3 regions of the Bradyrhizobium sp. 6(2017) genome follow, and region 1 is predicted to be linked to each of the others. Evidence: predicted binding sites of a transcription regulator. Region 1 holds the regulator's gene; each other region holds the start of a gene.
The links. Region 1 encodes LexA, which represses DNA repair genes until DNA is damaged. Its sites were predicted from a motif close to TGTTCNNNNTGTGTTCNG; they were not measured.

Region 1 (4,544 bases):
GGCTGCGCGGCCTCGGTGATCGATGCCGAGCGGCTGCGGCGCCACGGTGCGCTGGTGCTACGGCGAAACAGGGACGGCTACGCCATCGATGCGGTGAAGCCCGGCGGGATCGACCGGCCGTGGTCGCCGGCGGTTCCCGGTGACGGCGAGAGCGAGACGGTCCTCCGTACACCCGCCGCCGCGCCGCGGCCCGCAGTCGATGCGACACCGGCCGAGACCGACCTGCAGGGGGATGATTAGCCGTTGCCGGGCGAGGTGCCGGTCGGCAGCTCGAACAGGCCGAGATGGTACTCGTCGGAATCGGGGCCGGCGTCGGGCTTCTTGACGAGGGTGAAGACGGCCTCGGGAAACTGCTCCCAGACCTTGAGATCATCGGCCGTCACTGTCAGCCAGCCGAACCGGAACAAGTAGCGGCCCGGCTCGGTGACGCGTCCAGCCTTTTGCCATGTGACCTTGTCGACCACTGCGCAGGTTTCCGTGAGTGCACGTCTTCCGTACGCGATGATGCGCCAAGGCGCTCGCCGATGCAAATCTCCTCATGCGCCCCGGAAGCGGAAATCCGGGGTCGCTCGAAATCGCTTAAGGTCATCCGCCGCCGAATGGCTCATTCCGCGGCGACGATGCGCTCAACCCAAAAACAGCGACGCGAATGCGGAGGGGCGCCGCTCCACAACCTTCGGCTTGTGCTCGACCTGCGGATGCAGTGCCGGCAACTGCAGCACGCTGACGCGCTGTCCCTCGACGAGCTGGGTTACCAGAACATGGCTGCCGTCGGGGAATTCGACCGCATCATGATGGCGATCGGGCACGTCGGGCTCGACTTCGTTGAACACGCCGACGCGGAAATTCATCGTCTTGGTCCAGATCCAGCGGCTGTCGTAGCGAACGTTCTCGGCGAAAGCGAGCTCGGTGCCCGGCAGCATGCAGACCGCGACAGTGGGATCGTTCTCCGAAGCAAAGCCGCGGGTCGACGTGCCGCGGAAAGTCGTGGTGATCAGCGTCTCTCCGACAATGGCGGGGCGCGATGCCACGGCGTGCAGACTATAGTCACACATCGGATGGCTCCTCTTTTCGAGGTAGCGACCCGTGCCTCTCCCTGAGGCGCAGGCCTCTACCAGAGTGGACGATAGCAAACGAGTGTCTGCTCGTTTCTGGGCGATTGTACGACTGGCCGTCGAACGCCTCAATCACAAACGCGCTACACTGCGCGAGAGGTATCGGGGCGCATCCAAGCTGGTCCGCACGCTGCGCTATCTTCCAAGGAACGATCCGATCTGTTGCTCGTTCCTGGATCGGGACGACTTTTTCTTCAAATCGTCATCCCGCTCCATATGTCTGTTCGAGCATGGTCTTTTCGGAAAACCGCTTCGCACTTTTCCGGATCATGCTCCGCCGCCGTCAGTATTTGCGATACAGCCCGATCAGCTTGCCCTGGATGCGGACCCGGTTCGGCGGCAGGATGCGCACTTCATAGGCAGTGTTGGCCGGCTCGAGCGCGATCGATGCACCGCGGCGGCGGAAGCGCTTCAGGGTGGCTTCCTCCTCGTCGATCAGCGCCACCACGATGTCGCCGGTGTTGGCGACGTCGTTGCGCTGGATCAGCGCCATATCGCCGTCGAGGATGCCGGCGTCGACCATCGAGTCGCCGCGTACCTCAAGCGCATAATGCTCGCCGGAGCCGAGCATGTCGGGCGGCACGCTGATGGTGTGGCTGCGGGTCTGCAGCGCCTCGATCGGCGTACCGGCCGCGATCCGGCCCATCACCGGGACGGCGACCGGACGGTTGCCGTCGTCCTCGGCGATCGGCGGCGTGCTGCTGCGCTTGCCGAGGGTGCCCTCGATGACGCTTGGCGTGAAGCCACGGCGGCCGTTGCCGCCGCCGGCCGACAGCTCGGGCAGCTTGATGACCTCGATGGCGCGGGCGCGGTTGGGCAGGCGGCGGATGAAGCCGCGCTCCTCCAGCGCAGTGATCAGGCGGTGGATACCGGACTTCGAGCGCAGGTCGAGCGCATCCTTCATCTCGTCGAAGGAGGGCGGCACGCCGGCCTCTTTCAGACGTTCATTGATGAAACGCAGAAGTTCGTACTGTTTGCGCGTGAGCATCTCGAGTATTCCCCCGGTTGGTAGCGTCGTTCGATTCCGAGACTCTTCAGTTGGGGCCTTCAGACGGGGCCTGATCTCGGGAGCGCAATGCTCCCTGGCGGCTTCCCGATTGTAGACACCAGCACTCGAAACAAATCATGAACGGACACTATATGTTCGATATGTGTTCCGCAACCACTTAATTTCCGGTGAACGCATCAGGCGGCGCGCAATCGGCTAGCCCGCGAAAACCTCACTCAGGCAGCATCAGGATCTCGCATTCACTGCCCTTGGCGGCGGCGGGGGCGAACGGCGGACGCACCAGAAGTGCCCGTGCCGCAGCGAGATTCCCGAGCAGCGAAGAATCCTGCTGCATCACCGGAGTCGCGATCGGCGCGCCGTCCTCGCGCTCCTCGAGACGCGCGCGCAGATAGTCCTCGCGCTGGTCGTTGGCGGCGAGGTCGCGGCCGAGCAGGGCGGTCGTGCGGACATGATGGATCGTGTTCCGGCCGCTCAAAGCCCGAATCAACGGCACCAGAAACAGGAAGGCGCAGACATAGGACGATACCGGATTGCCGGGCAGGCCGATCACCCGCATGGCCCCGAGCCGGCCGTGCATCATCGGCTTGCCGGGCCGCATCGCGATCCGCCAGAACGCCATCGCGACGCCCTCGGCCTCCAGCGACTGCTTGACCAGATCGTGGTCGCCGACCGAGGCGCCGCCGGTGGTGATCAGGATGTCGGCGCCGGTCTCGCGCGCCCGGCGGATGCCGGCGGTGGTCGCTGCCACCGTGTCGGCGGCAACCCCGAGATCGACGGTCTCGGCGCCTTCGGCGCGCGCCAGTGCCCGCAGCGCATAGCCGTTGGAATAGACGATCTGGCCAGGGCCGGGCCTTGAGCCCGGCATCACCAGCTCGTCGCCGGTGGCGAGCACCGCGACCTTCGGGCGGCGGCGCACCGCGAGTTCCGGATAGTTCATGGCGGCCGCCAGCGAAAGCGCGCGGTCGGAGAGGCGGCTGCCACGGTTCAGCAGCAGGTTGCCCTCACGGAAGTCGACGCCGGCCGGGCGGATGTGCCGTCCTGGGCTCGCAGCCTCCGTGATCGAGATGTGGTCGCCGTCGAGCCGGGTGTCTTCCTGGATGATGACGGCGTCGGCGCCATGGGGGATGACGCCGCCGGTGAAGATCCGCACCGCTTCGCCGGCACTGAGCGTCCGCTCGAACGGCCGGCCGGCGGCGACTTCGCCGATCACCTTGAGACGGGCCTTGAGATGAGCCGCATCGGCGGCGCGCACCGCGTAGCCGTCCATGGCCGACATCGGCTCCGGCGGCTGGGTGCGGCGCGCCGCGAGGTCGTGCGCCAGCGTGCGGTGGTAGGCGGCATCGAGCGCGACCATCTCCTCCGGCAGCGGTTCGGCGCCGGCAAGAACGGCGGACAGGGCATCGGCAACCGGCATCAGGGCCACGCGCAAAACTCCTCAAGGCAAATGGTCAAATACCAAGTGCGGTCAGCGCCCTTGCCACGTCATCCGTCGATGTCACGTGGATGGCTTGAAGGCCGCGCGCCCGCGCACCTTCGATATTGGCAGCCAGATCGTCGAAGAACAGGATCCGCGACGCCGGCACGCCGATCGCTTCTATCACATGATCGTAGGCCGCGGCGTCGGGTTTCCGAAGGCCGATGTTCGAGGACAGGAACACGGTCCGGAAGTGGCTGAGCAACTCGGCATAGGCGACCGAGAAATGCGCGACATGGGCCGGGTTGGTGTTGGAGAAGGCGTAGAGCGGCATTCGCCTGGCGGCGGCCGCGAGCAAGGGGGCGATGCCTGGCATCTCGCCGGTGAAGATCGAATTCCAGCCCTCGAGGAATTGCGCGTCGGTGAGCTCGACGCCGAGTGACCGGCGCAGGCTGGTAAAGAACGTCGCGTCGTCGATCCGGCCGATCTCGTGATGCTTGTAACTGTCGTCGACGACGAAACGGCCGGCGAGGTCGGCCGGCGCGCAACCGGCATGCTGTGCCCAGTGCGTCATCGCCTTGTCGAGGCTGATATCGAGCACGACGCGGCCGATATCGAACAGCAGCACGTCGACGGAAGTGGGAGAGAGTTGCGAGGTCATTGCGTGAAACCATGTACGAAAATTGCGGGCAGGCGGCAATCTCCCCGATTTGTGCGGCAGGCATGCGACTTCCCTGTCGTCCCGGCGAAGGCCGGGACCCATACGCCGCAGCAATTGTAGTGAACGGGACTCGTCGTTCCAGCGACGCTCAACAATATTCTTTTGTGGTTATGGGTCCCGGCTTTCGCCGGGACGACGGTGAATGTGTGGCACGGTCTGTGGGGCATGCGCCCGCATTCTCGCGACATGATTTGTCCGAGCCTTGCTTCTCGTTCCGCCCTCTCCTTGAAGAGGGCGCAGGGAAAGCCGGGTGCCGATCGCACCCATGGGCCCCGAGCAAAGGTA
Region 2 (4,544 bases), 1.9 Mb from region 1:
CCGGCGCCCTTGGCCGCGACCACCTTGGAGGCGGCCTCCGAGGTCTTCTGGAACTGGGCCACCTGGCTCTCCGGCAGCGCGCGGTTCAGCGCGTAGGCGGTCGGCACGGTGCCGATCAGGATCAGCATGATCAGGCCCATGCCCTTCTGGCCGTCGTTGGAGCCGTGGGCGAAGCTAACGCCGGTGCAGGTCAGGATCAGCAGGCCGCGGATCCAGAGCGGGGGCGCCTTGTTGCCTTCCGGCGCGGCGTAGAGCGCCGGGTTCCTGATGATCATCTTCAGCAGCAGCAGCAGCCCGGCGGCGCAGATAAAGCCGACCAGCGGCGACAGCAGAAGCGCGTAGCCGATCTCGGTGGCCTTGCCCCAATCCACGCCCGAGGTGCCGTCACGGCCGCGCAACAGCGCGTTGGCGACGCCGACGCCGATGATCGAGCCGATCAGCGTGTGCGAGGAGGAGGCGGGCAGGCCGAAATACCAGGTGCCGAGATTCCACAGGATCGCGGCGATCAACAGCGCGAACACCATGGCAAAGCCGGCGCCGGAGCCAACCTGCAGGATCAATTCCACCGGCAGCAGCGAGACGATGCCGAACGCCACCGCGCCGGTCGAGGTCAAGACGCCGAGGAAGTTGAACAGGCCGGACCACATCACCGCAGCTTCCGCCGGCAGCGAGTGGGTGTAGATCACGGTGGCCACCGCATTGGCGGTGTCGTGGAAGCCATTCACGAACTCGAAGCCGAGCGCGATCAACAGCGCGACCAGCAGCAGCAAGTAGGGCAGGTAGGAGGTGACCCTGGTGCCGGTGGCGTCGACGTCCGAATAGATGCTGTAGGCAACGTACAAAAGTCCCGCGGCAAGGATGCCGAAGAAGATGATCATCGTGAGCGGGTTAAAACCCTTGTCGAGATTGGGCCGCGACGCCGGCTGTATCGGCGCTCCATCGGCCAGCGATGAATTGAGTGTAATGTCGGTCATTTTGACGCCCCTCGTAGTTGGAGGGGCATTTTTGACTGATGGAGTTGAAGGTTAGATGACAAGCTCAACGTTGTTTTGCGCAGCGCAAGCAGGTGCTTGAATCCGCGCCATGCGTCATGCGCTGAATCTTGCTGCTTCTCTTTGAAATCGTTTGAACAGTCCCGCGAATACGGACACGACGGGACTGGCGCGCGCGGTGGATATCGCACGATCATTCGTGCGCATCGTCGGTCCAGGACGGCTGTTTCGGGAGTGAGGATGAGGTGGCGCGCCGCACGATCGGGGCTAGCAAACCGCGCAGCGCGCCCGCCTCAGGGTACGTCATGGCGTGAACATGACGCCCGATGCCCGTAGACACGTGAGGGTATCACGGATCAATTCAAGGTTGTAGGGATTTATCAGCGTTTTGAACAATTTCACGTTGAAGTGTGATCCTGCAGTTCCCCCGGAACTCAAGCCGCGTGGGCTGAATTGCGCAGCTGATTTGCGGCGATTTTCAGATCGTCGATAAAGCGTTGATATTCCAGCGCCTTGGCTTTCTCGTCGGGCAGCCGCAATAGATAGGACGGGTGTACGGTGACCAGCACCCTGGTTCCGTCATGCTCGATCAGCTGGCCGCGGTTCCTGTGGATAGGTGTGATCTTGCCGAGCACGCTCTGCGCGGCCGTGGCGCCGAGCGCCACCACCAGTTCCGGCTTGATGGCGGCGAGCTCGCGCTCATACCACTGCCGGCAGGCGCGGATTTCCGGCGTGCCCGGCTTCTGGTGCAGGCGGATCTTGCCGCGCGGCACGAACTTGAAGTGTTTCACCGCATTGGTGATGTAGACCTTGGCGCGCGCGATGCCGGCTTCCTCAAGCGCGCGATCGAGCATCTGCCCGGCGGGACCGACGAAAGGATGGCCGGCGAGATCTTCCTTGTCGCCGGGCTGTTCGCCGACCAGCATCAGCGTCGCGCCTTGCGGTCCTTCGCCGAACACGGTTTGCGTCGCGTCCTTCCATAGCGGGCAGGCGCGGCAAGCGGCGGCCTCGTCGCGCAAGGCTGCGATCGCGTCGTGAGTTTGCTCGTCTTGAGTTTGCTTGTCTTGGGTATGCGCGTCGCGAGTTTGCTTGCGGGGCATCGGCGTATCCTGCCGCTGCTGCGGCGCGGCCGCCTTGCGGGCGATGAAGGGGCCGCTGGTCATGCGCATGGCGTCTTCGATCAGAGGTTTAATGATCGAGTCCTCGGGCAGGTTCCTCCAATAGGCTTGCGGGATCTCCATCACTTTCAGCCGCGCGGGATTGAAGCGGCCGTTGTCATGCCGCCGCCAGGCCTCCTCGAGCCGGTCCTCGCTCGGCACCTCGGATTTGGCGACGCCCGGCGTGATCGAGATCGCGTGCCCGTCCCAATGTGCGCAGAGGTCGGGGGTCAGGATCGACCACGGCATGTCGGCGAAGCGGCCGGCGAAGAACGGTGCGGCATGCTCGACGATGCGATGCTCCGGCTCGAACCAGGCGACGTAATGCGCCTTCTGCTCGCGGCCGATCTCGCGGAAGCGCAGATGCGCGTGCATCCTGTCGATATCGCGATAGACCGCGCGCGCCATCGCGTGGACCTCGGCGACATCAGGATCATCAGTCGCGCTGAGCAGATCGTGATGGCTGCGCAGCCGCCACAGCAGGCGATAGAGCAGGGCGATGCGCTCGTCATTGCGATGCAGGATCGCGGTCCTTGCCAGCTCGACGAATTTCGCTGTGACGTTGAACTGCGTCTGCGGCGTGTCGGGCAATTCATTCACGCAGGATGCCGACAACAGTTCGTCGTCGCTGCGTACCGTCCACGTGACATCCGACGGCTTCACATCATTCAGCGCCAATCGCCGCGCGGCCTTGCGCCAGCCTTCGAAATCGGTGTCGTTGTCGAGCACGATGATACGCATGCGATTGCTCCGTTTCCGTCACGCCGCCATTTTCCGGGCCGGCGCGCCCGAGGCTGCGGGCGAACCGGCTAACGTTCGGGTTGGACGCTACTGAATCTCATTGATTCTACTGGTGAATCACGAAACTCACCAATCCGATTGACTCCGCCGGCCCTGTTAGCTTTATATTAGAACATACCATGAACAATTGAGCCAGTCTCTGGTTCGTTGTTCAGGCAGTGACGGCCTCAAATTTTCAAGTTGAAGGAGCGGCGCATATGAACGGCGCACGCACGGGTACGCTTGCGTCTCTGCGCGGCAGCATCGCGCGCATCGAGGCGCCATCGGAGGCGGCGATGCCGAACCGCATCGCGCTCGGTCACGCCAGCGCGGACGCCATGCTGCGCGGCGGGCTTGCGGCGGCAACGTTGCACGAGGTGTTCGCCGCCGGCCATCAAAGCGGGGCGGCGACCGGCTTCATCGCGGGGCTTGCCGGACGGCTCTCAGCGCGCAAGCCGCTGGTCTGGGTGCGGCAGGATTTTTCCGATCGCGAAAACGGCGCGCTGTCGATGCGCGGGCTCGCCGAGCTCGGTCTCGATCCGCGCCTGCTCGTTACGGTGCGCGCCGCCGATGTCGACAACGGCTTGCGCACGGCGGCTGATGCGCTCGCCTGCGATGCGCTCGGCGCCGTCGTGCTCGAGATCTGGGGCCATGCGCGCCAGCTCGACCTCGTCGCCAGCCGCAAATTGACCCTGGCCGCGCAAGCCTCCGGCGTCACCGCGCTGGTGCTGCGGATCGCGGCAACGGCGATCCCCTCGACCGCGGAGACGCGCTGGATCGTGCGCGCGGCGCATTCGCCGCCCGGCAATGCCGCAAGCGTCTGGGGCGCGCCGCGCTTCGACGCCGAACTCGTGCGCAATCGTCATGGCCCGGTCGGGCGATGGATCATGGAATGGAAATGTGATGAGTGCCAATTCAGTGAACCGTCGGCGTATCCTCAGCCTGTGGCTGCCACGCCTGCCCATCGACCGCATCAAGCGCAAGCTCGCGCAGGACATCGCCTCGCAAGCTGATGCTCGGGACATTCGGCAGGTGGCAGGGCTCCCTCTCCCGCTTGCGGGGGAGGGTTGGGGTGGGGGTGTTTCCACGAGTCCCACTCTTCGTCGGAAGGAAGTTTCCACACAGGAGATGGCAGGGCTCTCTCCCCACTTGCGGGGGAGAGTTGGAGAGAGGGGTACCACGGATGCCGGCGTATGCGGCTTACCCCTCTCCCTAACTCTCCCCCGCAAGGGGGGAGGGAACCCGTCCGCTCATGCGTCCCTTACGAATGAAGTAAGCAACTGCCTCCCCAGCGTCGTCGTCGCAAAGGACCACAACGCCATCCTGCTGCATGCCATCGACGAGGCGGCGGTGCGCGCCGGGCTGTCGATCGGGCTGCCGCTCGCCAATGCGCGCGCGATCTGTCCGGAGCTCACGGTCTACGACGCCGATCCCGCCGCCGATCTGAAGACGCTGAACGACATCGCCGACTGGTGCGACCGCTTCACGCCGCTGGTGGCGCTCGATCCGCCCTACGGGCTGTTCCTCGACATCACCGGCTGCGCGCATCTGTTCGGCGGCGAGCGCGCGCTGCTGCAGATCGTGACCAATGCGCTGAGCCGGCGCGGCTTCGCCG
Region 3 (4,544 bases), 3.6 Mb from region 1:
GAGAATGTCGTCGCGGTGTTCTGCGCGTCGCTGCTGCGGCCGCTCAGCGCGTCGGTGCGGGCGCGGATGGTCGCAAGCTTGGCTGCCGTCGCCTCGGCGCCGTCGGCGACCGAGCCTGCGGCGCGCTCGAGCTGGCGGATCATCGCGCCGAGCTCGAGTTCCAGCAGCTCCAGGATCTCCTTGGCCGAGTCCTTGGCCGAATCAGTCTCGGTCGCGGAGGCTTCAGGCGCAGCCGCCGCAGTTGGAACCTTCGGCGCGACGGCGGGCGCAGCCGGCTCCGGCACTTGCTTTCGAAACAAACCGAACGCCATGTGGGCTCTGTGGGGGCTGTTGGAAGTTGCCTTGGAGTTGCGGCGGGACGGGGCGATCCTCGCATCCGGGCGTGAAGTCATGGTTAACAAGTGCCTCATATTCCGGCTTGCGGTAGTATTCCGGGGCCGGACCGCCCCCGCCGATCTTTGATTTTGACCGCCAGGGGCCTATAAGGCCGCGTTTTCCACCCGTCAGACCCTACGCTTTCGAAGAGACGTCGCATGGCCGGCCATTCCCAATTCAAGAACATCATGCACCGCAAGGGCCGGCAGGATGCCCAGAAGTCGAAGCTTTTCGGCAAGTTGGCCCGCGAAATCACCGTGGCGGCCAAGCTCGGCACCCCGGACCCTGCGATGAACCCGCGCCTGCGTGCCGCCGTGGTCGCGGCCCGCGCCGAGAACATGCCCAAGGACAATATCGATCGTGCGATCAAGAAGGCCGCGGGCAATGAGGGCGAGAACTATGACGAGATCCGTTACGAGGGCTATGGCCCCGGCGGCGTCGCCGTCATCGTCGAGGCGCTGACCGATAACCGCAACCGCGCCGCCTCCGACATCCGCTCCTTCTTCACCAAGTCGGGCGGCAATCTCGGCGAAACCGGCTCGGTCGCCTTCATGTTCGACCGCACCGGCATCATCGAATACGACGCCAAGGTCGCCTCCGACGACGCCATGCTGGACGCCGCGATCGAGGCCGGAGCCGACGACGTGGTTTCCAGCGAATCTGGTCACGAGGTCTACGCCTCGCAGGACACCTTCCGCGAAGTCGCAAAGGCGCTGGAGGCGAAGTTCGGCGAGCCGCGCAAGGCGGCGCTGACCTGGAAGCCGCAAAACACCGTCGCGGTCGACGACGAGACCGGCGAAAAGCTGCTGAAGCTGATGGACCTGCTCAACGAGCACGACGACGTGCAGAACGTGTTCGCCAATTTCGAGGTGTCCGACGCGCTGATCGCGAAGATGGGTGGGTAAGGGCTCGTTCGTCGCTCAAAACTCCACTGTCATCGCCCGGCTCGACCGGGCGATCCAGGATTCCAGAGACCTGCGTTTGAACCGAGAAGCCGCGGCGTACTGGATCCCCGCTTTCGCGGGGATGACAAGCGAGGCCGACTACAACGGCCGCGGCAGGGGATGAACCTCCGTTTGTGTTTCGTTCTCCCGGCGCAGGCGGTATCACTACCCCATGACATCGCAGCCGATTCGCTCTCCCGTCCGCATCATCGGTATCGATCCGGGTCTCCGCCGCACCGGCTGGGGGGTGATCGAGACCGAAGGCAACCGTCTGGTCTATATCGCCTGCGGCTCGGTCGAACCGCCGGACAATCTGCCGCTGGCGAGCCGGCTGCTCGCGATCCATGAGGGGCTTGCCGCAGTGCTAGGCGACTACAAGCCGGCGGAGGCGGCGGTCGAGGCGACCTTTGTCAACAAGGACGGCGTCGCCACGCTGAAGCTCGGTCAGGCCCGCGGGGTCGCCATGCTGGCGCCCGCAATGTTTGGTATCTCGGTCGCCGAATACGCGCCGAACCAGGTCAAGAAGACCGTGGTCGGCGCCGGGCATGCCGAGAAGAACCAGATCCAGGTGATGCTGAAGATACTGCTGCCGAAGGCCGAGCCGCCATCCGCCGACGCCGCCGACGCGCTGGCGGTCGCGATCACCCACGCCCATCACCGCCAGAGCACCGCGCTGCGGCTCAGGGTGGCAAGCCTATGATCACGCAATGTGAGGATGGCGCGCTGATCGGGCTCCCTCCCCCCTTGCGGGGGAGGGTTGGGGAGAGGGGTAAGCCCCGGGCGACGGCCCATGAGATGCAGCGAAGATGCGCCAACCAAGTTCGTGAGACGATCATTCGACATGTGAGTGTTGCCTTTGCTCTGCGTCAGCCAACCGAGCAAGCGGCATCCCTCTCCCTAACCCTCCCCCGCAAGGGGGGAGGGAACCCTTCCGCCGGTGCCTCCCTCACGGATTTGGAAAAACTCGAACACCGCGCGGCCGTTGAGTCCGGGTGGTCCTCATGATCGGCAAGCTCAAGGGCCTGATCGACTCCTATGGCGAGGATTACGTGATCCTCGACGTCGGCGGCGTCGGCTATCAGGTGCATTGCGCCAGCCGCACGTTGCAGGCGCTGCCGTCGCCGGGCGCAGCGGCCGTGCTCTCGATCGAGACCTATGTCCGCGAGGATCAAATAAAGCTGTTCGGCTTCCGCTCAGATCTCGAGCGCGAATGGTTTCGCCTGTTGCAGACCGTGCAGGGCGTCGGCGCCAAGGTCGCGCTCGCGGTGCTCGGCACGCTGCCACCGACCGATCTCGCCAACGCGATCGCGCTGCGCGACAAGGCGGCGGTGGCGCGCACGCCGGGGGTCGGGCCGAAGGTCGCCGAGCGTATCGTCAGCGAATTGAAGGACAAGGCGCCGGGCTTCGCCGATGTCGATCCCGCGGTGGTGCAGCTGTCGGGCGCGATCGACAACAACCGCGCGCCGCGTCCGGTGACGGACGCGATCTCCGCGCTGGTCAATCTCGGCTACGGCCAGCCGCAGGCCGCCGCCGCCATCGCCGCCGCCTCGCGCAGCGCCGGTGAGCAGGCCGAGACCGCGCAGCTGATCCGGCTGGGGCTTAAGGAATTGTCGAAGTGAACACGCCGTCGCGCATGGTCTCGCCCGAACGCCGCTCCGATGATGTCGGCGACAGTGCGATGCGTCCGCAGTCGCTGACGGAATTCGTCGGCCAGGCCCAGGCGCGCAAGAATCTCTCGATCTTCATCGAGGCCGCGAAGAAGCGCGGCGAGGCGCTCGATCATGTGCTGTTCGTCGGTCCCCCCGGCCTCGGCAAGACCACGCTGGCGCAGATCGTCGCGCGCGAGCTCGGCGTCGGCTTCCGCGCCACCTCGGGTCCGGTGATTGCGAAGGCCGGCGATCTCGCGGCACTGCTGACCAATCTGGAAGAGCGCGACGTGCTGTTCATCGATGAGATCCATCGCCTGAGTCCGGCGGTGGAAGAAGTGCTCTATCCCGCGATGGAGGATTTCCAGCTCGACCTGATCATCGGCGAAGGTCCGGCGGCGCGCTCGGTGAAGATCGAGCTGTCGAAATTCACTTTGGTCGGCGCGACGACGCGCGCGGGGCTGCTCACCAATCCGCTGCGCGACCGCTTCGGCATTCCGATCCGGCTCAATTTCTACACCGAGGACGAGCTGGAGAAGATCGTCACCCGCGGCGCCCGCGTGCTCAACATCGGCATGAGCCCTGACGGCGCCAACGAGATCGCGCGCCGCGCCCGCGGCACGCCGCGCATCGCCGGCCGCCTGCTGCGCCGGGTGCGCGACTTTGCCTCCGCGGCGGACGCCGACGCCATCGATCGCGGCATCGCCGACCGCGCGCTGAGTGCGCTCGAGGTCGACAGTGCCGGGCTCGACGCGATGGACCGGCGCTATCTGACCACCATCGCCCTGAACTATGGCGGCGGACCGGTTGGCGTCGAGACCATGGCAGCGGCACTGTCGGAGCCGCGCGATGCGATCGAGGACATCATCGAGCCCTATCTGATCCAGTGCGGTTATTTGCAGCGCACCCCGCGCGGAAGGCTGCTGACCTCGCACGCCTTCCGTCATCTCGGCCTCGCCGAGCCGAACCGCGATCCCTCGCAGTTCGGCCTGTTCGGCAACAATGGCGACGAGGACTGAGCTGCTCCCGAAGTCGTGAAAAGACGTGTTGATGCAGTGCATCGTGCTGCCGGTAACCTTGCCCGCTAACCGTTGCGAGGTCTCTGCAGGCCGTCTGCACAAACGCGGCCCAATTCCGCTCCAATCAAAGGGCTTATGATTGGTCGGAGCGTTTCCAGGAAGCGTCAGGCATCACCGATCCAACGTCCATGATTTCACGTCGTCATTTGCTTCGCGGGTTCGGCGGATTGACCGCCGTCACCGCCTCGACCGCGGCCTACGGCCTGAGCGAGCCGGTCGCCCGGCTCACGCTCACGCGTTACGATCTGTCGCCGCGGCAATGGCCGGCGGACTTTCCGCTCAAGATTGCCGTGCTCGCCGACATCCACGCCTGCGATCCCTGGATGTCGCTCGATCGTATCGAGACAATCGTCGAGCGCACCAATGCGCTCAACGCCGACATCATCGTGCTGCTCGGCGACTATGTCGCGGGGCTGCGCCACGTCACCCGCTTCATTCCGGCCTCCGAATGGGCTGCGGTGCTGAAGGGCCTGAAGGCGCCGCTCGGCGTGCATGCCGTG

Region 2: G6P99_RS16340 (ImuA family protein) is a predicted target of LexA. The motif match lies at 3,059-3,076, and genes of this name have one in related genera.
Region 3: ruvC (crossover junction endodeoxyribonuclease RuvC) is a predicted target of LexA. The motif match lies at 1,449-1,466, and genes of this name have one in related genera.

The regions. Positions count from the first base shown of each region.
Region 1 is NZ_CP049289.2:5,390,699-5,395,242, reverse strand. Features, by position in the region: partial or broken gene G6P99_RS25265 (ComEC/Rec2 family competence protein) at 1-240, shown strand, start outside; gene G6P99_RS25260 (hypothetical protein) at 237-464, opposite strand; gene G6P99_RS25255 (hypothetical protein) at 627-1,055, opposite strand; gene lexA (transcriptional repressor LexA) at 1,399-2,103, opposite strand; gene glp (gephyrin-like molybdotransferase Glp) at 2,336-3,547, opposite strand; gene G6P99_RS25240 (HAD family hydrolase) at 3,573-4,199, opposite strand.
Region 2 is NZ_CP049289.2:3,502,082-3,506,625, forward strand. Features, by position in the region: gene G6P99_RS16330 (inorganic phosphate transporter) at 1-974, opposite strand, end outside; gene G6P99_RS16335 (UdgX family uracil-DNA binding protein) at 1,427-2,890, opposite strand; gene G6P99_RS16340 (ImuA family protein) at 3,148-3,942, shown strand; gene G6P99_RS16345 (Y-family DNA polymerase) at 4,079-4,544, shown strand, end outside.
Region 3 is NZ_CP049289.2:9,023,954-9,028,497, reverse strand. Features, by position in the region: gene G6P99_RS42865 (methyl-accepting chemotaxis protein) at 1-311, opposite strand, end outside; gene G6P99_RS42860 (YebC/PmpR family DNA-binding transcriptional regulator) at 534-1,280, shown strand; gene ruvC (crossover junction endodeoxyribonuclease RuvC) at 1,492-2,019, shown strand; gene ruvA (Holliday junction branch migration protein RuvA) at 2,321-2,938, shown strand; gene ruvB (Holliday junction branch migration DNA helicase RuvB) at 2,935-3,984, shown strand; gene G6P99_RS42840 (metallophosphoesterase) at 4,173-4,544, shown strand, end outside.